DNA from 4 places in the Cupriavidus sp. 8B genome. Region 4 is predicted to be linked to each of the others. Evidence: predicted binding sites of a transcription regulator. Region 4 holds the regulator's gene; each other region holds the start of a gene.
The links. The regulator sigma-54, encoded in region 4, starts transcription at its own class of promoters, with help from an activator protein. The targets are predictions, from matches to a motif close to TGGCANGNAANCTGCTTT.
Positions count from the first base shown of each region.

Region 1: a site for sigma-54 is predicted at 2,461-2,478, ahead of urtA (urea ABC transporter substrate-binding protein). Genes of this name have one in related genera too.
Region 2: a site for sigma-54 is predicted at 2,662-2,679, ahead of ACYP5B_RS02370 (ammonium transporter). Genes of this name have one in related genera too.
Region 3: a site for sigma-54 is predicted at 2,363-2,380, ahead of pedF (cytochrome c-550 PedF). Genes of this name have one in related genera too.

Region 1 is NZ_BAAILO010000377.1:9,303-14,159, reverse strand. It holds gene urtB (urea ABC transporter permease subunit UrtB) at 1-953, opposite strand, end outside; gene urtA (urea ABC transporter substrate-binding protein) at 1,140-2,405, opposite strand; gene ACYP5B_RS34815 (flavin-containing monooxygenase) at 2,753-4,240, shown strand; gene ACYP5B_RS34810 (alpha/beta fold hydrolase) at 4,375-4,857, shown strand, end outside.
Region 2 is NZ_BAAILO010000026.1:53,282-58,138, forward strand. It holds gene ACYP5B_RS02350 (SDR family oxidoreductase) at 1-549, opposite strand, end outside; gene ACYP5B_RS02355 (CreA family protein) at 610-1,125, opposite strand; gene ACYP5B_RS02360 (acyl-CoA thioesterase) at 1,142-1,627, opposite strand; gene ACYP5B_RS02365 (HU family DNA-binding protein) at 1,820-2,101, opposite strand; gene ACYP5B_RS02370 (ammonium transporter) at 2,712-3,914, shown strand; gene ACYP5B_RS02375 (mechanosensitive ion channel family protein) at 4,146-4,857, shown strand, end outside.
Region 3 is NZ_BAAILO010000653.1:35,053-39,909, forward strand. It holds gene ACYP5B_RS52165 (MBL fold metallo-hydrolase) at 1-55, shown strand, start outside; gene ACYP5B_RS52170 (sigma-54-dependent Fis family transcriptional regulator) at 142-2,178, opposite strand; gene pedF (cytochrome c-550 PedF) at 2,439-2,918, shown strand; gene ACYP5B_RS52180 (substrate-binding periplasmic protein) at 3,048-3,941, shown strand; gene ACYP5B_RS52185 (patatin-like phospholipase family protein) at 4,340-4,857, shown strand, end outside.
Region 4 is NZ_BAAILO010000211.1:69,749-74,605, reverse strand. It holds gene lptC (LPS export ABC transporter periplasmic protein LptC) at 1-212, shown strand, start outside; gene lptA (lipopolysaccharide transport periplasmic protein LptA) at 267-911, shown strand; gene lptB (LPS export ABC transporter ATP-binding protein) at 958-1,743, shown strand; gene ACYP5B_RS21315 (RNA polymerase factor sigma-54) at 1,881-3,356, shown strand; gene hpf (ribosome hibernation-promoting factor, HPF/YfiA family) at 3,406-3,756, shown strand; gene ptsN (PTS IIA-like nitrogen regulatory protein PtsN) at 4,136-4,591, shown strand; gene hprK (HPr(Ser) kinase/phosphatase) at 4,627-4,857, shown strand, end outside.

The sequences.
Region 1 (4,857 bases), on a different contig from region 4:
GGCAACGCGAACAGCAGGTACCAGTCGAACGCGCTGGCGAAGTGCGCGCGGAACACGCCCTGCACCATGTACGTGGCGTACGCGCCGATCATCAGGAATTCGCCGTGCGCCATGTTGATGACGCCGATCAGGCCGTAAGTGATAGCCAGCCCCAGCGCGGCGAGCAGCAGCACGCTGCCCAGGCTCAGGCCGGCGAAGAGGTTGCCGATCAGCTCGGCGCGGCGCTGGTCGCCGCGCAGGGCATCGAGCGCCTGCTGCGCGGCGCCGCGCAGTTCGGCGTCGGGCTCGCGATAGTTGCCGGCGGCATCTTTTTCCAGCAATGGCTGCAGTTTCTGGCGGCTCTGCGGATTGCTGTCGCGCCCGAGGATGCGGATGGCTTCGAGGCGATCGTCGCGGTTGCCATCGGCCAGCACGATATTGGCCCAGATCACATCGAGCTTCGCGCGCAGCCCTGCATCGGCCTCGGCCTTGCGCGCGGCTTCGACCACCGGGCGCGAAGCGCTGCCCGGCTGGTCCAGCAGCGTATTGACGGCCTGCGTGCGCACCGCCGCGTCGGGCGATTGCAGCAGCGTGCTGCTGGCGGCACTGTCCACCATGGCGCGCAGGCTGTTGTTCAGGGTGAGCGCTTCGAGCACGTCGGGCTTGACCGTGACCGGCTTGCCGCTGATCGCATCCACCAGCTTGTCTGCGTCCTGGCGCACCATGCCGACGCCGGGCGCGTATTGCAGCGTATCGTCCTGCAACGCCTTGAGAATGGGGCCGGCCTGCGCCACCGGTGCCTTGGTCAGCGCGGTGATCGCGGCGGTCTTGGCATCGAAGTCGTCTTCGGCCAACGGCTTCAGGTCGGCCTGCGTCAGCGGCGCGGCCCACAGCGGGCACGCGGCCAGCAGGAGCAGCGCGGCCAGCATGGCGCGCAACCGTGAAGCGAGAGAGAACGATAAGGGTCGGTGCATAAGGTTTGCAGAGTCGCGCGCGACGAAGCACGCGCGTCACCTTGATCGGCGTGACGATTTGCCGCCCACCGCGCCGAAGCGGCGGACAGCATGGGAAGCGGCAAAGACACTGCCAGGCTCCCTCCCCTCCCTCACCAGCCACGAGGCAAGAGAGAGAGGAAGAGAGCGCTGAGCGAGAGCCCTTGCTTACATCACCTTGTCCGGCTTGCCTTCGTTACCCGCGATGAACGGGCTCCACGGCTGCGCACGCACGGCCTTCGGGGTCTTCCACACCACCGTGAACTGGCCATCGCCCTTGACCTCGCCGATCATCACCGGCTTGTACAGGTGATGGTTCTCGCCCATGGTCAGGGTGAAGCCGTCCGGGGCCTTGAAGGTCTGGCCGTACATGGCGGCGCGGACCTTGTCGGTGTCGGTGGTGCCGGCCTTCTTCACGGCTTGCGCCCACATATGGATGCCCACGTAGGTGGCTTCCATCGGGTCGTTGGTCACGCGCTTGTCGCCGCCCGGCAGGTTGTTGGCCTTGACCCACGCCGCCCATTGCTTCTTGAAGGCTTCGTTTTCCGGGTTCTTGACCGACATGAAGTAGTTCCATGCGGCCAGGTGGCCCACCAGCGGCTTGGTGTCGATGCCGCGCAGTTCTTCCTCGCCCACCGAGAACGCCACCACCGGCACGTCCTTGGCCTTCAGGCCGGCGTTACCCAGCTCCTTGTAGAAGGGCACGTTGGAGTCGCCGTTGATGGTGGAGATCACCGCGGTCTTGCCACCCTGCGAGAACTTCTTGATGTTGGCGACGATGGTCTGGTAGTCGCTGTGGCCGAACGGCGTGTAGACCTCTTCGATATCCTTGTCCGCCACGCCCTTGCTCTTCAGGAAGGCACGCAGGATCTTGTTGGTGGTGCGCGGGTAGACGTAGTCGGTGCCGAGCAGGAAGAAACGCTTGGCGCCGCCGCCTTCCTTGCTCATCAGGTATTCCACCGCGGGAATGGCCTGCTGGTTGGGCGCCGCGCCGGTGTAGAAGACGTTCTTGGACATCTCCTCGCCCTCGTACTGCACCGGATAGAACAGCAGCGAGTTCAGCTCTTCATAAACGGGCAGCACCGACTTGCGGGACACCGAGGTCCAGCAGCCGAACGTGACGGCGACCTTGTCCTTGGTGATCAGTTGGCGCGCCTTCTCGGCAAACAGCGGCCAGTTGGAAGCGGGATCGACCACGACCGGCTCAAGCTTGCGGCCAAGCACGCCGCCGCTCTTGTTGATCTCGTCGATGGTCATCAGCGCCACGTCCTTGAGCGAAGTCTCGGAAATGGCCATGGTGCCGGACAGCGAATGCAGGATACCGATCTTGATCGGTTCCTTGGACTGCGCCATTACCAGCGGGCTCACGCCTGCCGTTGCAAACAAGGCCGCGGCGGCTACCGCCGACAGCTTCAGCATGTCACGTCTTTTCATTGCAGCTCCCAGATTGTCGTGTTGGATAAAGGAACAACGCACCCCGGGTACACCTTCTGCAACTAGCATGCCATGGCATACAAGCTTGTATACATGGCTGTGCACACGGTCTGGCGAGCCTTCAGCGGTCGCAATGCCGCACATCGCACCACGATAGTGCGCAAGCGTCACGCACCAAGCCTGTGCGCCGCCGCCGGCTGACTCAGATTGGGGCACATGGCGGTGCGTATGTTGCGCCGTGACTTGCCCGAATCCGGAATCGGCACTATGGTGGCCTCTCGATTGCGCGCCACGGCGTTGCCGGATGAGCCGCAACTACCAAGTAAAAGCACGATGGAGACAGCCCATTGAAAGCGTCAACGACGCCCGGCGCGGACCAGATCGTCATCATCGGCGCCGGCGTGGCCGGCATGTGCATGGGCATCCGGCTCAAGCAGGCCGGCATCGATGACTTTGTCATCCTGGAGAAGGCCGGCACGGTAGGCGGCACCTGGCGGGACAACACCTACCCGGGCTGCGGCTGCGACATCCCCTCCCATCTCTACAGCTTTTCGTTCGCGCCCAAGCCGGACTGGTCCAGCGCGTACTCGCCCCAGCCGGAGATACACCGCTACCTGCAGCATTGCGCCGAGCGCTTCGGGCTGCTCGGGCATATCCGCTTCGGCATCGAGGTCACCGAGGCACGCTACGACGAAGGCGCCTGCCTGTGGCAGGTGAGCACAGGTAACGGCGACACCATCGCCGCGCGCATCCTTGTCAGCGGCACCGGGCAGCTCAACCGTCCGCTGGCGCCGGACATCCCGGGGCTGGACAGCTTTGCCGGCACGGCCTTCCATTGCGCGCGCTGGCGGCATGACGCCGACCTGCGCGGCAAGCAGGTCGCGGTGATCGGCAACGGTGCCAGCGCGCTGCAGTTCATTCCACGCATCGCGCCGGAAGCGGGCAAGCTGACGGTGTTCCAGCGCAGCGCCAACTGGGTGCTGCCGCGCAACGGCGAGGCCTATACCGCCGAGCAACAGGCGCGCTTCGGGCGTCACCCGTGGACGGCGCGGCTGCATCGCTGGCACCTCTACCTGCAGCGTGAGCTGCGCTTCGGGCGCATGCAACGGGACAGCGGGCGCAACCGGGAACTGGAAACGCTGGCGCGCCGCTACCTGGCGCACATGATTGCCGACCCCGCGCTGCGCGCCAAGCTCACGCCGGACTACCCGATCGGCTGCAAGCGCATCCTGATATCCGACGATTTCTACCAGGCGCTCAAGCGGCCTAACGTCCAGGTCGAGACCACCCGCATCGCCCGCGTCGACGCCGACGCCGTGGTCACCGCCGACGGCGCCAGGCATCCGGCCGACGCCATCATCTTCGCCACCGGCTTCGACGCCCGCTCCTTCCTCGCGCCGATCCGCATCCACGGCCGCCATGGACGCACCCTGGCCGATCAGTGGCGCGAGGATCCCGAGGCCCATCTGGGCATGACGGCGCCGGGATTTCCCAACCTGTTCGTGCTGTACGGCCCCAATACCAACCTGGGCCACAACTCCATCATCTTCATGCTCGAGTGCCAGGCGCGCTATGTCCTGCAGTGCATCCAGGCCTGCCGCTCAGCGCGCTTCGCCTCCATGGAAGTGCGCCCGGAGGTGGTGACGCGCTTCAACCAGGCATTGCAGGCGGCCATCGGCCAGACCGCGTGGGCCGGCTCGTGCAGCAGTTGGTACAAGTCGGCGAGCGGCAGGGTCATCAACAACTGGTCGAGCCATGCCACCGCCTATTGGTGGAAGACGCGCAAGCCGGACTGGGGGCACTTTGTGCTGCGCCACGCCGGCAAGCCGTCATAGCGTTGCCCCGCCAGCGACGAGGGCCGCTACATCACAGGCTCGCAGTTCACGGTCGATGGCGGCACCACTGCCCAGTAAGCCTGCCGCGTCATTTTGCCAAACCAGCCCGCCAGGAGAAGCCTATGGAGTTCGCCATGCAACGTCTGGCCATCGCGTCGGAACCCATCCAGACCAGCCTGATCGAGGCCGGCACCGGCCGCCCCACCCTGCTTGTGCACGGCACCAGTTCCAGCGCGGAGACCAACTGGGCCGCGCTGCTGCCCGGGCTCGCGCAGCGCAGGCGCTGCCTGGCGCTGGACCTTGCGGGCTCCGGCGAAACCCGCGACGACGGCGGGCCGCTGACGCTCGATGCGCTGGTGGGACAGGTGCGCGCCTGCATGGCGCTTGCGGGCGATGCGCCCGTGGACCTGGTCGGCTATTCGCTTGGCGGGGTGGTGGCCGCCGCCGCGGCTGCGCTGATGCCGGAGCGCGTGCGGCGCCTGGTGGTGTTCGGCGCCTGGGCGCGCACCGATAGCCGCATGCGCCTGCTGTTTGCGCTGTGGCAGTCGCTGGCGCAGTCGGACCGCAAGCAACTGGCGCGCATGATCCTGCTCAACGGCGTATCGGAGCACTTCATC
Region 2 (4,857 bases), on a different contig from region 4:
CCCGCACGCGATGTCAAAGGCGCGGCCATCCAGCGAGAGGCTCTTGGTCAGCCCGGTTATGGCGTGCTTGGTGGCCGTGTACGGCACCGTGTTGGGACGCGGCGCGTGCGCCGAGATCGAGCCGTTGTTGATGATGCGGCCACCACGCGGGCTCTGCGACTTCATCAGCGCAAAGGCGGCGCGCGAGCACAGGAACACGCCGGTCAGGTTGGTGTCCAGCACCGCCTGCCATTGCGCAACAGACAGTTCATCGATCGACACCGCCGGCGCATTGATGCCGGCGTTGTTGAACAGCACGTCGAGCCGGCCGAAATGGTCGCGGATCTGGGCGAAGAGCCGCTCCACCGAAGCCGGGTCGCTGACGTCGCACTGCACGGCGAGCGCCGTATGGCCCTCGGCCTTGGCTTGCGCGACCAGCGCCTCGAGCGGCTCGGCGGTACGCCCGGCAAACACCACCCGGTAGCCTGCCACGAGCAGCGCCTGCGCCACCGCCTTGCCGATACCGCGGGCCGCGCCCGTCACCAGCGCAACCTTGCCTTGCTCACTCATGCTGTCTTCTCCGGATTGGAATGATGGATTTGTCGTGGTGCTATATCTGGATACGGATGCCTACTTGACCGGAATCGGCGTGTCCGCCGCCACCGGCACGGCTGTCACGCTATTCTGCGGGCTGCCGGAAACGATGCGGTCCGAGTAGGTCAGGTAGACCAGGGTATTGCGCTTGCGGTCGACCGTGCGCACCACGTGCAAGGTCTTGAACAGGATCGACATGCGTTCGGAAAACACATTGTCCTGCTGGCGCAGCGGCCCCTTGAACGTGATCGGCCCGACCTGGCGGCAGGCAATGGAGCTTTCCGGCGGATCTTCGGCCATGCCCAGCGAGCCCTTGATGCCGCCGGTGCGGGCACGCGACACGTAACAGGTCACGCCCTCGACCAGCGGGTCGTCATAGGCTTCGATCACGACCTTGTCGGAGCCGGTCATGCGGAAATTGGTGCTCACGCTGCCGATTTCCTCGGCATGCGCGGCCGGCGCCAGCAGCGCCAGGGCCGCCAGCAGGCCACTCAGGCCCGCCAGGGGCCACAGCGGCCTACGGGAAACGCAATGGGTATGCCCGGATTGCATGGCCATGCTGCCCACCTCAGGACACCGTGCCGGTGATTTCATCGTGCCGTTTTTCCATTTCCTGGCGCAACTGGCGGCGCAACTGGGCCGCGGCAAAGCGCTGGCGCTCGACTTCGTCGCGGGGCACCAGCGGCGGCACTTCGGCGGGAGCGCCATTGTCGTCCACCGCCACCATGGTGAAGTAGCAGCTGTTGGTATGGCGAACCAGCTTGCTGCGGATGTTCTCCGTGATCACCTTGATGCCGATCTCCATGGAACTGCGGCCGGTAAAGTTGACTGCCGCCAGGAACGTCACCAGTTCACCCACGTGGATGGGCTGGCGAAACACGACCTGGTCGACCGACAGCGTGACCACATAGCGCCCGGCATAGCGGCTGGCACAGGCGTAGGCCACCATGTCGAGGTACTTGAGGATGGTGCCGCCGTGCACATTGCCGGAGAAATTAGCCATGTCCGGCGTCATCAGCACGGTCATGGAAAGCTGGTGGGACAGGTCATTCATGATGAGAATCCGGAATATGGAAGCGGCCGGGCCGACCCGCGGTGCGGGTCGAAAGGCTGGCGCCGACGATCGGCAGTTTAACCCGGAACGATCGCCCTGCCTTGCCCCCGAGAAGGTCGAAAAGCACCCCGGCACCAATAAAAAAACGGCCCAACGGGCCGCCTTCTTGTTTGCGCCTGGGGCGCGGACTACTTATTTCTTCTTGTTCACAGCGTCCTTGAACCCTTGGCCGGCAGAGAACTTGACCGTCTTGGCGGCCGGAATCTTGATGGTCTCGCCAGTACGCGGATTGCGTCCGGTACGCGCAGCACGCTTGCCGGAGCTGAAGCTGCCGAAGCCCACCAGCGTTACCGAATCACCCTTGGCAACCGCCTTCTTAATGTTGTCCAGAGCGGCATTCAGCGCGCGCTCCGCTGCAGCATTGCTCAGTTCCGCGTCAGCGGCGATGGCAGATACCAGTTCACCTTTATTCATGGCTGATTTCCCTTGTTGGTCGTCTTGATCGGAGTGTCTGCCACGCGGCAAATTACCGATCGGCGCAGTCTAATCCGCGCTTTACGCATTGGGCAATCCCCAGTGGCACCAATGCAACGAAAAAAGCCGCAAATCCTTGAGTCAAGCGCCTTTGCGGGGAATTTACCCCTCCTTTTCCGTGCTTTAAAATGCGGTCATCAAGGGTAATGGTCATTCGAATGCGCGTACGGGATGCAATGCGCCGCTTGAACAAGGCCAGGCCATTCCTGCGCGCACCGTGCCGCCCCGGAGAGCACCTTACCGGCCAGATGGGCGGCATGCAGATGGCTGCGGACGGCCCTGACACGAAGAACCATTATGGTGCATTAGCCGACAGGCGCGCGCCCCAAAACGAAGCATTGCATCATTTTGGCGCAACCCTCACGCTCCTGGCATCCCCATCGCATGACGGATCGCTTCCCGGATCCTGCTTCGCAATCCGCACCGCGTCCCATCGAGCGCGACAATCCGGTGCAAAACCCACCAACACGGTGCAGAATCCTGGCCGCCACGCCCCAGACTGGTACGCTTTTTGCATCCGTGTGCTCCCATTTTGCGCATTGAGGATTGTATGGACAAATGGAAGAGCGGCACCGATGCCCTGTTCATCTTGCTAGGGGCGATCATGGTGCTCGCCATGCACGCGGGCTTTGCGTTCCTGGAGCTGGGCACGGTGCGCAAGAAGAACCAGGTCAATGCACTGGTCAAGATATTGGTGGATTTTGCCGTTTCCACGATCGCCTATTTCTTTATTGGCTACACCGTGGCCTATGGGGTCGAGTTCTTCACCAGCGCCCACGCGCTGGCGGAGAGGAGCGGCTATGAGCTGGTGAAGTTCTTTTTCCTGGCCACGTTCGCCGCCGCCATACCGGCGATTATTTCTGGCGGGATTGCGGAGCGCTCGCGCTTCAATCCGCAGTTGGTGGCAACCTTCGTGCTGGTTGGCCTGGTCTACCCCTTCTTCGAGGGCATCGCCTGGAACAACCGCTTCGGGGTGCAGGACTGGATCGCCTCGGTCGCGGGCGCGCCATTCCACGACTTCGCCGGCTCCGTCGTGGTCCACGCCATGGGCGGCTGGATCGCGCTTCCCGCCATCCTGCTGCTGGGCGCGCGCCGCGGCCGCTACCAGAAAGACGGCCGCATCAGCGCGCACCCGCCCTCTAACATCCCGTTCCTGGCGCTGGGCGCATGGGTGCTGGCGGTAGGCTGGTTCGGCTTCAATGTCATGAGCGCGCAAACCGTCGACAAGATCAGCGGGCTGGTGGCCATCAACTCCCTGATGGCCATGGCCGGCGGCACCCTGGCGGCCTGGGCAGCCGGCCGCAACGATCCGGGCTTTGCCTACAATGGCCCGCTGGCCGGGTTGGTGGCGGTCTGCGCGGGTTCGGACCTGATGCATCCGCTAGGCGCACTGCTGACCGGCGCGATCGCAGGCGGGCTCTTCGTCTACCTGTTTACGCTGGCCCAGAACAAATGGCATATCGATGACGTGCTGGGCGTCTGGCCGCTGCACGGGCTGTGCGGCGCATGGGGCGGCATTGCCGCCGGCATCTTCGGCACCCAGGCGCTCGGCGGCATCGGCGGTGTTTCGCTGGGCGCTCAGCTCATCGGCACCCTGCTCGGCATCGTGATCGCCCTGGTGGGTGGCACCGTGGTGTACGGCACGCTCAAGAAGGTGGTTGGCATCCGGCTTGACGCTGAATCGGAATACAACGGCGCGGACCTGTCGCTGCATCGCATCTCGGCCACGCCGGAACGCGAAACCAACTGGTAAGGCCTGGCGCGCAGGGCAATGGCGCCCTTGCGCCCCCCATTGCCCCACCTCCCGCCGCATGGCCGCAAGTGGCGCGCTGCGCCCTTCGCGGCCATTTTGTGCTTGAACTTCCGCTCGCTGCGTAGCAATAATGCGTTGCCCGCCTTCGCGCCCCGCCCCCGACGCGCCCGGGCATCCGCTGCATGTTGTTACTTGCCTGTGTACCTGCCGAGCCAGCAAGGGAGAAACGCGATGGATGCTACAACGCTGCAGAAGTACCAGGATGTTGTCGTCGCCTATGCAACGGAAGTCGGGTTCAAAGTCATCGCCGCCCTCGTCTTCTGGGTGGTTGGCCGGTGGCTGATCCACGTCGTGGTGCGGATGGTGCAGGGGTCCCTGACCAAGCAGAAGGTCGACCCGACCTTGCTGCGCTATGTCGGCTCCATCGTCACGGTGACCCTGAATATCGTGCTGGTGATCGGCATCCTGGGTTACTTCGGCATCCAGACCACCAGCTTTGCCGCGCTGATCGCGGCGGCCGGCATCGCCATCGGCATGGCGTGGTCGGGGCTGATGTCCAACTTCGCGGCAGGCGCTTTCCTGGTGGTGCTGCGACCCTTCAAGGTCGGGGATTTCGTCACCGTAGGCGGGGTGACCGGCACCGTCAGGGAGATCGGCCTGTTTGCCACCACGCTCGACGCGCCAGACAACGTCCTGACCGTGGTCGGCAACAACAAGGTCTTTGCGGACACAATCCAGAACTTCAGCGCCAACCCGTACCGCCGGGTCGAGCTCAAGGCCCAGCTGGCCGGCTGCACCGACGCCGCCGCGGCCGTCACCCTGCTCAAGGAGCGGCTGGCCGCGCTGCCCAACGTCCTGGCCGAGCCGCCGCCCGACGTGGAGATTATCGAGTTCACCCTGGTGGGGCCGGTGCTCGCGGTACGTCCGTACTGCCATACCGACC
Region 3 (4,857 bases), on a different contig from region 4:
GCACGCCTGGCGCGAGCTGGAGGACCTGTGGATGCACGGCGAGCCGCTGGCCTGAGCGCCGCCCGCGGCGTAGCGGGTGTTGGGGGCAAGTGCGCACGGACCGCGCCCCACCAGGGGTAGCGACCGGCGCTTAGGGGGCGCTCAGCCTTCGTGATGGGGCAGCGCGCTGGCCTCATCCATTTTCCGGTAGACCGTGTTGCGCGAGATGCCCAGCGCCTTGGCTGCTGCGGAGATATTGCCGTGGTGCGCCTTGACCGCGGCGATGACGGCCAGCGATTCGACGTCGGCCAGGCGGGTCGGTTGGGCGCGCGGCGCCATTTCCAAGGCGCAAGTGCGATCCGGTGGGGCGTCCGGTGCCACCGCAGCGCCGGGGGGCACGCTGGCGACCCGGCGCGCCTGCCGGTCTTCCAGGAAGTCATCGGGCAGGTGGTCCTCGGTGATCTCGGTCTCGCCTTCGGCCATCAGCCGCGCGGTGCGCAGCAAGTTGCCAAGCTGGCGGATATTGCCCGGCCAGTGATAGGTGCGGAACATCTCCATTACCGATTCACTGATGCGCAGCACACTGGCTTCCTGGCCCTCGTGCAACAACTTGTTGGCCACTACATCAAGGTCGCTGCGTTCGCGCAACGCCGGCAACCGCACCACGAGGCCGTTCAGGCGATAGTAAAGGTCTTCCCGGAACAGGCCATTTGCTACCTGATCGCGCATATTGCGATTGGTGGCGCAAACCACCGAAACATCGACATGGATCACCTTGCTGCTGCCCAGCGGCGTGATCGCGCGCTCCTGAAGCGCACGCAGCATGCGCGCCTGCAGGTGCAGCGGCATATCGCCGATTTCGTCGAGGAATAGGGTGCCCCCGTTGGCGAGCAGCATCTTGCCGATGCCGCCCTTCTTGCGGGCGCCGGTGAAGGCGCCTTCCTCGTAGCCGAACAGCTCGGATTCGATCAGCGTCTCGGGAATCGATGCGCAGTTGACCGCAATGAAGGGCCCGGCATGGCGCGGGCTGTCGGCGTGGATGGCGCGCGCCAGCAGTTCCTTGCCGGTGCCGGTTTCCCCCAGCACCATAACGGGAATATCCTTTCCGATTACCTTACGCAGCTTGGTGATGACGCCCTTGATCTGGGCGTCGCCGGTGTCGAGGTCGTCCAGGCCGGCGCACCGCTGCGCCGGGGCTGTGGCCGGGCGGCGGGGCAGGGCGGCGGCTTCATGCATGCCGTGCGCTTCCCGCGCCTCGGCACCGCCGGGAACGGTGGCAGTGGATGCCTTCCACTGAATGCGCGCACTGACCTTGACACCGCTCGGAAGCGGCAAGCGTACTATGCCTGCGGGCGCCCTGCGCTCTGTGTCGAACAATTGCGACATCGACAGGCCGAACAGCGAAGAGAACGTGTGCGCGTGCAGTGCGCTAACCGACAACCCGAGCTGGAACTGCGCGCTACGGTTGGCGGAGAGGAAGCGGCCGCCCGGCGTAAAGGAGGCGATGCCTTCGACCAGGGTGCCGATGAACTCGGCGCGGGAGTGGAAGCGCACGCAGACCATGTCCTGGAAGGCATTGGCAAAGAGCTGGTTCTCGATCATTTGCGCGGACATCCGCACCAGCGCCATGGTGTGCTTGTGGAATCCGCGCTGATCGCCCGTTACATCCAGCGCGCCGACGGTCTTGCCGTAGGCGTCGAGGATGGGCATGCAAGAGCAGGTGAGGAAGCGGTTGGCCTCCAGGAAATGCTCCGCGCCGTGTACCAGCGTGGCCTTGTTCTCGGCCAGCGCGGTGCCGATGGCATTGGTGCCGCGGCTTTCCTCCGACCACAGCGCTCCGGGCTGCAAGGCCACCTTGTTGGCCTTGGCCAGGAAATCGTCATCGCCCAGCGAGTGCAGGATCAGGCCGGCGGCGTCCGTCAGGATCACCATGCTCTGCGTGTTGACGATCTGGTCATAGAGCGTCTCCATCACCGGCAGAGCGTAGGTGAACAGCGACTGGCTGCGCTCTATCTGGGTCTTCAGCTCGCTCTGCAGCACCGGGCAGAAGTCCGGCGACTCATAGGGACGCAAGCCATAGGACTCGGAACGCTGGTGGGCCTGGGCGATCAGGTCGGGCCGGTTGCCCTCCTCCGCGCTGGCCGATGCGGCCGGCGTGGCGACGGGCTCATGCTGGCCGGCGGCCGCTTGGAAAGTCATTTTCTGTCTCCTGTGGAAATCGCCCGCGATCTGTGCGCGGGTCGCGCCGGGTCCTGGCGTGGTCGACAGGGCCCGGAAGTGTTGCGTCATGAAGCAAAACGCTTGCCAGGTGTTGCATTCCAGGGCACTTGTTCAGGAATGCTGCGCTGCACGCCAGCCATTTGCCGGGGCCGGGGCCGGTTTATGGCCCACATAGCGCTTGGTATGGCTTTTGCGGAAGTCACCTCCAAAACATGGTTCAACGACTGGAGGTGACCCTGATGAAAACACCACGCCGCATGCTTGTCCTGCTCTCGGTCTGCACGCTTTTGTCCGGGGCGATCCCCGCGACTGTCTCCGCCCATGGCGACGTCACGCCGCAAGCCGTGGATACCAAGACACTACCTCAACTAGGTGAGCAATGGCGTCCGGATAATCCATACCGGACCGGAGATGCGCAGCAAGAAGCCATGCGTATCGGTACGTCGGCCTACAATCAGAACTGCGCGCGCTGCCATGGGCTGGAAGCGGTGTCGGGCGGCATCGCGCCGGACCTGCGCAAGCTCGACGGCGATTGCACGTCGCTGGCCGACGCGAAGAAGAAGCAGGCGTGCATGGGCGAGATCTCGCAGTACTTCACCACCACCGTGCGCAAGGGGCGCACTCGCGACGGCCGGGTCTACATGCCGCCGTTCGAAGGCGTGCTGAGCCAGGAAGCGGTCTGGGCGATCAAGACCTATCTGGAATCGCGGCGCGAATAAGGGTGTTGGCCCCCCGGCGCCCAAGGGCGTTGAGCCGGAAACCGGACGGCATTGCCGGCCTGATCCAGGAATGACTGGATTCACGGATTCACGGATTCACGATCAATACAAGAGACCAGGAGACTTCCCATGCGCGCCTGTCCTGTCCGGGACGCCGCTCCGTCCAAGCCCGTCCCATTGCCTTCCCGTCGCCTGGGCGGCGCCCTGTTGGCGCTCGCAGCGCTGCTTTGCGCACAGCCCTCGCTGGCGGATATGGCGAAGATCCGCCAGAGCGTTACCTTGAAGGTCGCGGTCTATAAAGGCCTGCCGCCATTCTCTACCGAGCAGGGCAACCCGCTGCCCGGCATTGACGTCGCGCTGGCCAAGGCCCTTGGCAAGCAGATGGGGCTGTCCGTATCGCTGCTGCCCTTCGATGCCGATGAGAACATGTCGGACGACTTGCGCAGTATGGTCTGGCGTGGCCACTACCTGGGCTACGGGCCGGCGGACGTGATGCTGCACGTGCCGGTCGACCGCGCGTTCATGCGCGAGAACGACAAGGCGCTGATCTTTGCGCCTTACCACCGCGAGATGTTCGTGCTGGTTCATGACCGGGAGCGCATTCCCGAGGTCCGGCACCTGGAGGACCTGGCCGGCCAGCCGACCGGCGCGGAGGCGGGCTCGGCCGGCGCCAACGCTCTGCTGTCAGGGGCGCAGGGCGCGCTGCGCGACAAGGTGAAGATCTATGCCGGAGCCGATGTGGCCCTGCGCGCGTTGTTTGCCGGTGAGATCGCCGCTGCAATGGTCACGCGCGCCCAATACGAAAGCGCACTGAAGGCGTCCGGCCAGTCTGCCGCGCGCTTTGCCACGGTGGACGTGGCTTCGCCACTGCTGCCCGCGCGCGGCTGGGCCATCGGCATGGCCGTCAAGGCCGACGAGCGCGAGCTTGCCGATTCGTTGCGCAACGCGCTGGATGAGCTCCGCCGCAGCGGCGAGCTGCAGCAGATCTTCGCGCAGTACGGTGTGTCGTTGCAAACGCCATGAGATTCTCCTGCTGTTGGGCGTGCGGAACTCGACCTGGCATCAAGTGAGGATTGGCCAAAGGGTAGGGCGCGCAGCCTCTCAAGGTCATGGCCGTTGAAGTGATCGAGCGCAAAGCGGTGCCAGCGGCTCGGCCTGTAATGGTCCTCTGGCGCGTGTCTCGGAAATGGCCCTGGGGGCCGGCTGCCACCTGACTACTCGAACGTCACATCTTTACTACACTTCAGGAGAGCGGATCCCGTCATCCGACGCAATGCTGGAAGTCTTGTTTGGTGGGCCTCCATCAGCGTTGGTCCCGAGCCAACGCTCGAGCAAGCGCTGGTTACGACACTCCACGCGACACCCGCGCAAGCCGGTACCCGGCGGGTATGCTCCGGTCCGCGTCACTAGGGAGCTTTGGGATGGCTGGGAATATCCGTAAGCAGACCGGTAATGGCGAACAAAAGCCAATTGCACTCGCTTTGCAGGGCGGCGGGATGCACGGTGCGTTTACGTGGGGAGTCCTTGACCGGTTGCTCGAAGATGGGAGATTTGCCATCGAAGGCGTCAGTGCAACGAGTGCGGGGGCGATGAATGCCGCCGTGCTCGCCTACGGTCTGCTGCAAGGCGGGCACGACCGGGCGCGCGAGGCGCTGCACGAATTCTGGCTCGCCATCGCGCAATCGGCAGAGAGGTATAGCCCGCTGCGTTGGATGCCGTGGCTGAAAGGGTCGCATAGCTTTGGGCTGAACCACTCGCCCTTGTATGCGATGGCGGACATCGTTCTTCGTATCCTGTCGCCATACCAGTTCAATCCCGATAACATGAATCCGCTGCGGGATGTGCTGGAGAAGCAGGTCGATTTTGCGGTGTTACGCAAGCAATGCCCGATACAGCTTTATCTGTGTGCGACCAATGTTGAGACCAGCAGAATACGCAT
Region 4 (4,857 bases):
ATCCGAAGATGACGGCCGCCTCGGAGTATTTCCAGGTGCTGGTCAACGATGACATCGTCAAGACCGACAAGGCTGTCAAGCTGACCCGCGGCCCGTCGGTGATGACCGCCAACGGCCTGATCTTTAACAATGTCACTCGCGAAGTACAATTGCTGGGTAACGTACGCGGCACCATCATTACGGTGCCGCCGCCGGCAAGTCCCGCGAAGTAGCCCTGAAGCCGCCCGCGGGCTCCAGCCGCCCGCGTCAACCGCCATCACGCCAACATGAATCCATTCCTGACGACTTCGTCCTGTCGCCGCCGCAGCACGGCCGCTTTGCTGACGCTGGCAGCCGTCCTGGGCCTCGCGCTGTCCGCGCCCGCCAGCGCCGAAAAAGCCGACCGCGAAAAGCCGCTGGTCCTGGAGGCCGACAATGCCAGCTACGACGACGTCAAGCAGGTTTATGTACTGACCGGCAACGTGGTGCTGACCAAGGGCACCATGGTGCTGAAATCCGACGCGGCCGAAGTCCGTACCGATCCCGAGGGCTACCAGTACGCGGTCGCGACCTCCAAGGGCGGCAAGCAAGCCTATATCCGCCAGAAGCGCGACAACGTCGACGAGTACATCGACGGCTGGGGCGACCGCATCGAATATGACGGCAAGCAGGAGCTGTCCAAGCTGATCGGGCGCGCCCGCATGGCCCGCCTGGCCGGCGCCAAGCTGGTCGACGAGATCCGCGGCGCGGTGATCACCTATGACAGCCGCAACGAGTTCTATACGGCCAGCGGCGGCGCCGAGAACGCGACCGCGGGCAGCCCGTCCGGCCGCGTGCGCGCCGTGCTGTCGCCGCGCCAGGAGCAGCCCGCCAGCGGCGGCGCAGCCAACCCGCTGCCGCTCAAGCCGGCACCCGCCCCCGTCAACCCCTGACCTGACGCCGCCACGCCCCCAATCCACGGATTCTGCCTTGACCTTCATGACCGCTACCCAGACCGCACCGTCCCAGCCCGCCACCCTGAAGGACAGCAGCACGCTGGTCGTGCGCCACCTGAAGAAGCGCTACGGCTCGCGCACTGTGGTCAAGGATGTGTCCCTCGACGTGAAGAGCGGCGAAGTGGTCGGGTTGCTCGGCCCCAACGGCGCGGGCAAGACCACGTCGTTCTACATGATCGTGGGGCTGGTGGCGCTGGACGAGGGCGATATCGTGCTCGACGACAAGCACATCAGCGGCCTGGCCATCCATGAGCGGGCACGCATGGGCCTGTCCTACCTGCCGCAGGAAGCCTCGGTGTTCCGCAAGCTCAATGTGCAGGAAAATATCCGCGCGGTGCTGGAACTGCAGCTCAACGATGGCAAGCCCCTGGGCAAGGCCGAGATCGAGCGCCGGCTGGACACCCTGCTGGATGACCTGCAGATTGCCCACCTGCGCGACAACCCGGCGCTGTCGCTGTCCGGCGGCGAGCGCCGCCGCGTGGAAATCGCCCGCGCGCTGGCCTCCGCGCCGCGTTTCATCCTGCTTGACGAGCCCTTCGCCGGCGTCGACCCGATCGCGGTCGGCGAAATCCAGCGCATCGTCAGCTTCCTCAAGGCGCGCAATATCGGCGTGCTGATCACCGACCACAACGTACGCGAGACGCTGGGCATCTGCGACCACGCCTACATCATCAGCGAGGGCGCGGTGCTGGCGTCCGGCCAGCCTGAAGACATCATCGCCAACGAGTCGGTGCGCAAGGTCTACCTGGGCGAGAACTTCCGCATGTAAAGGCGCGCGCGGCGCCTGCCGCGCATCGGCCCCCCGGGCGGCTTCGGTGTCGCCTTTCATCCTTCAAACGATCATGCGACGCCAGCGATAGCAATTTCCGTTCCACCAGTACGGAAGTTGGGCATAAAATAGGTCGCATGAAACCGTCGCTACAGCTCCGCCTCTCGCAGCATCTCGCGCTTACGCCGCAACTCCAGCAGTCGATCCGGCTGCTGCAACTGTCCACGCTTGAACTGCAGCAGGAAGTGGAACAGGCGCTGACCGAGAACCCCTTGCTCGAGCGCGAGAACGACTGGCTCGACAGCCCGTTGCGCGTGTCCTCGGACGGCTCGGTGAACCTCCAGAGCGCGCCCGCGCCAGCGCCCGCCGATGGCCAGGGCACCAGCGAAAACCGCCCCGATGGCGCCCCCGAAGCCGACGACAGCTATTCCGACAGCAACGAGGATTACGGCAACGACTGGAGCCTGGACGATTTCGCCCGCCGCCCGCAAGGCGAAGACGACGAAAAAACACCGATGCAGCTGCGCGACGCCGAGCCCACGCTGCGCGAACACCTCATGGAGCAGCTGGCGCCGCTCAAGATTTCCCTGCGAGACAAAGGGCTGGCCATCTTCCTGGTCGAATCCCTGGACGATGACGGCTACCTGAGCGCCACGCTCGAGGAAATCTGCAGCGAGCTGCCGGAGGAGCTCGAGTTCGAGGTCGACGAGATCCAGGCCGTGCTTACGCTGCTGCAGAGCTTCGATCCACCGGGCGTCGGGGCGCGCAACGCAGCCGAGTGCCTGGCGCTGCAACTGCGCAGGCTCAAGCATCCGCAGCGCGAACTGGCGCTGAGCATCGTCACCAATCACCTGGAGCTGCTGGCGGTGCGCGATTACACGCGCCTGAAAAAAGCCCTGCAAGTGGACGAGCCGGAACTCAAGGCGGCGCATGAACTGATCCGCTCGCTCGCGCCCTATCCCGGCCATGCCTACAGCCGGCCGGAAGCCGACTTCGTGGTACCCGATGTTTTCGTTCGAAAGTTGAGCGGCGGATGGATCGCCCATCTCAACCCGGATGTGATGCCGCGGCTACGTATCAACGACATGTACGCGCAGATTTTGCGCGGTGCAAAAGGCGATGCCGGCGCGGCGGGACTGCAGCAAAAGCTGCAGGAAGCACGCTGGTTGATCAAGAATATCCAGCAGAGGTTCGACACGATATTGCGCGTCGCACAAGCCATTGTCGAACGTCAAAAGAACTTCTTCACCCACGGTGAAATTGCGATGCGCCCCTTGGTTTTGCGGGAGATTGCCGATACACTGGGTTTACACGAGTCCACCATCTCTCGGGTGACTACCAATAAGTACATGGCAACGCCGATGGGGACTTTCGAGCTGAAGTATTTTTTCGGCTCTCACGTATCCACAGAAACCGGCGGCGCGGCCTCATCAACGGCAATCCGTGCGTTGATCAAGCAATTGATAGGAGCCGAAGACGCTAGGAACCCCTTGTCCGACAGCCGGATTGCCGAATTGCTCGGCGAGCAAGGCTTTGTGGTAGCACGGCGTACCGTTGCCAAATACCGCGAAGCGCTCAAGATTCCCGCGGTCAATCTCCGTAAGACTTTGTAGCCGAGCTGCATCGCCTGCCTGATGCAGCTCTTTCAGAAGGAGAAACGCTATGAACTTCAAGATCAGTGGACACCACTTGGACATCACGCCCCCTCTGCGTGAGTACGTGGAAACGAAACTGGAGCGTATCGTCAGGCATTTCGATCAAGTCATTGGCGTAAGTGTGCTGCTCTCTGTCGACAATACAAAAGAAAAGGACCGGCGGCAGTACGCGGAAATCAATCTACATCTCAAGGGCAAGGACATCTTTGTCGAAGCGCATCATGAAGACCTGTATGCCGCTATCGACGCATTGGTCGACAAGCTCGACCGGCAGGTGATTCGCCACAAGGATCGCGTGCAAAGCCACGACCGTGAAGCGGTCAAGTACCAGATGGCCGCATCCCAGATGCAGCAATGACCGTGCCTGGCGGCCCACATACCGGGCCGTCGGTGTCAGTCCATTGAAAACGGAATCAAGCCGCGCCCAGCGCGGCTTTTTCGTTCCAGCCTCCCCCCTTCGGGCCACGCAGGGGATTCCGCAACGCATATGTACCGGTGTATGCTGTGCCATACATAGTTGATTTGCCTGGCCATTTCCGTGCATGCGGCACCGCTTCAGCGCCTCGGCTATTGCAATGCACAAAGCGGCAGCGGGCCTGCTCTATAATGGCCAGACGCCCGACACCGGCATGGGGACACCCGGTGGAAACATCGGGCCTTGGTTTTTATCTTCTTTCCGCCCGGCGGGACGCCTCCTTGCCCCGGGCCTGCTTTCTAGAAAACCCTGCGCATTCCACATGAATCGTTTGGCTAAATTGCTGCCACCCGGCAACATCAACCTCGACGTCAGCGTCACCAGCAAGAAGCGCGTGTTCGAACAGGCCGGGCTCCTCTTCGAGAACAACCATGGCGTTGCGCGCGCGACCGTGACCGACAACCTGTTCGCCCGCGAGTCGCTGGGGTCCACCGGCCTTGGCGCCGGGGTTGCGATCCCCCACGGCCGCATCAAGGGACTGAAGCAGCCGCTGGCCGCCTTCATGCGCCTGGCCGAGCCGATCCCCTTCGAGTCGCCCGACGGTAAGCCGGTAGCGCTGCTGATCTTCCTGCTGGTGCCCGAACAGGCCACCCAGCAGCATCTGGAAATTCTCTCCGAGATCGCCCAGTTGCTGTCCGACCGCGAGATGCGCGAAGGACTGGCTACCCTGCCCACCCCCGACGACGTGCACCAGTTGCTGACGCAATGGCACCCTTGATCCGCCACTGAAAGCCCGTCCCTGAAAGCACCCGAATGGAACTCACTGGCGTCACCTCGCAGTCGATCTTCGACGACAACGCAGCCGATATCAAACTCTCCTGGGTAGCAGGACTGGAAGGCGCGGACCGGGCCTTCGATGTCGAGTTTGCGCGTGAAGCCACGTCGGCGGCCGATCTCGTCGGCCACTTGAACCTGATCCACCCGAACCGGATCCAGGTGCTGGGCAAGCCCGAAATCACGTATTACCAGCGCCTCGACGACGAG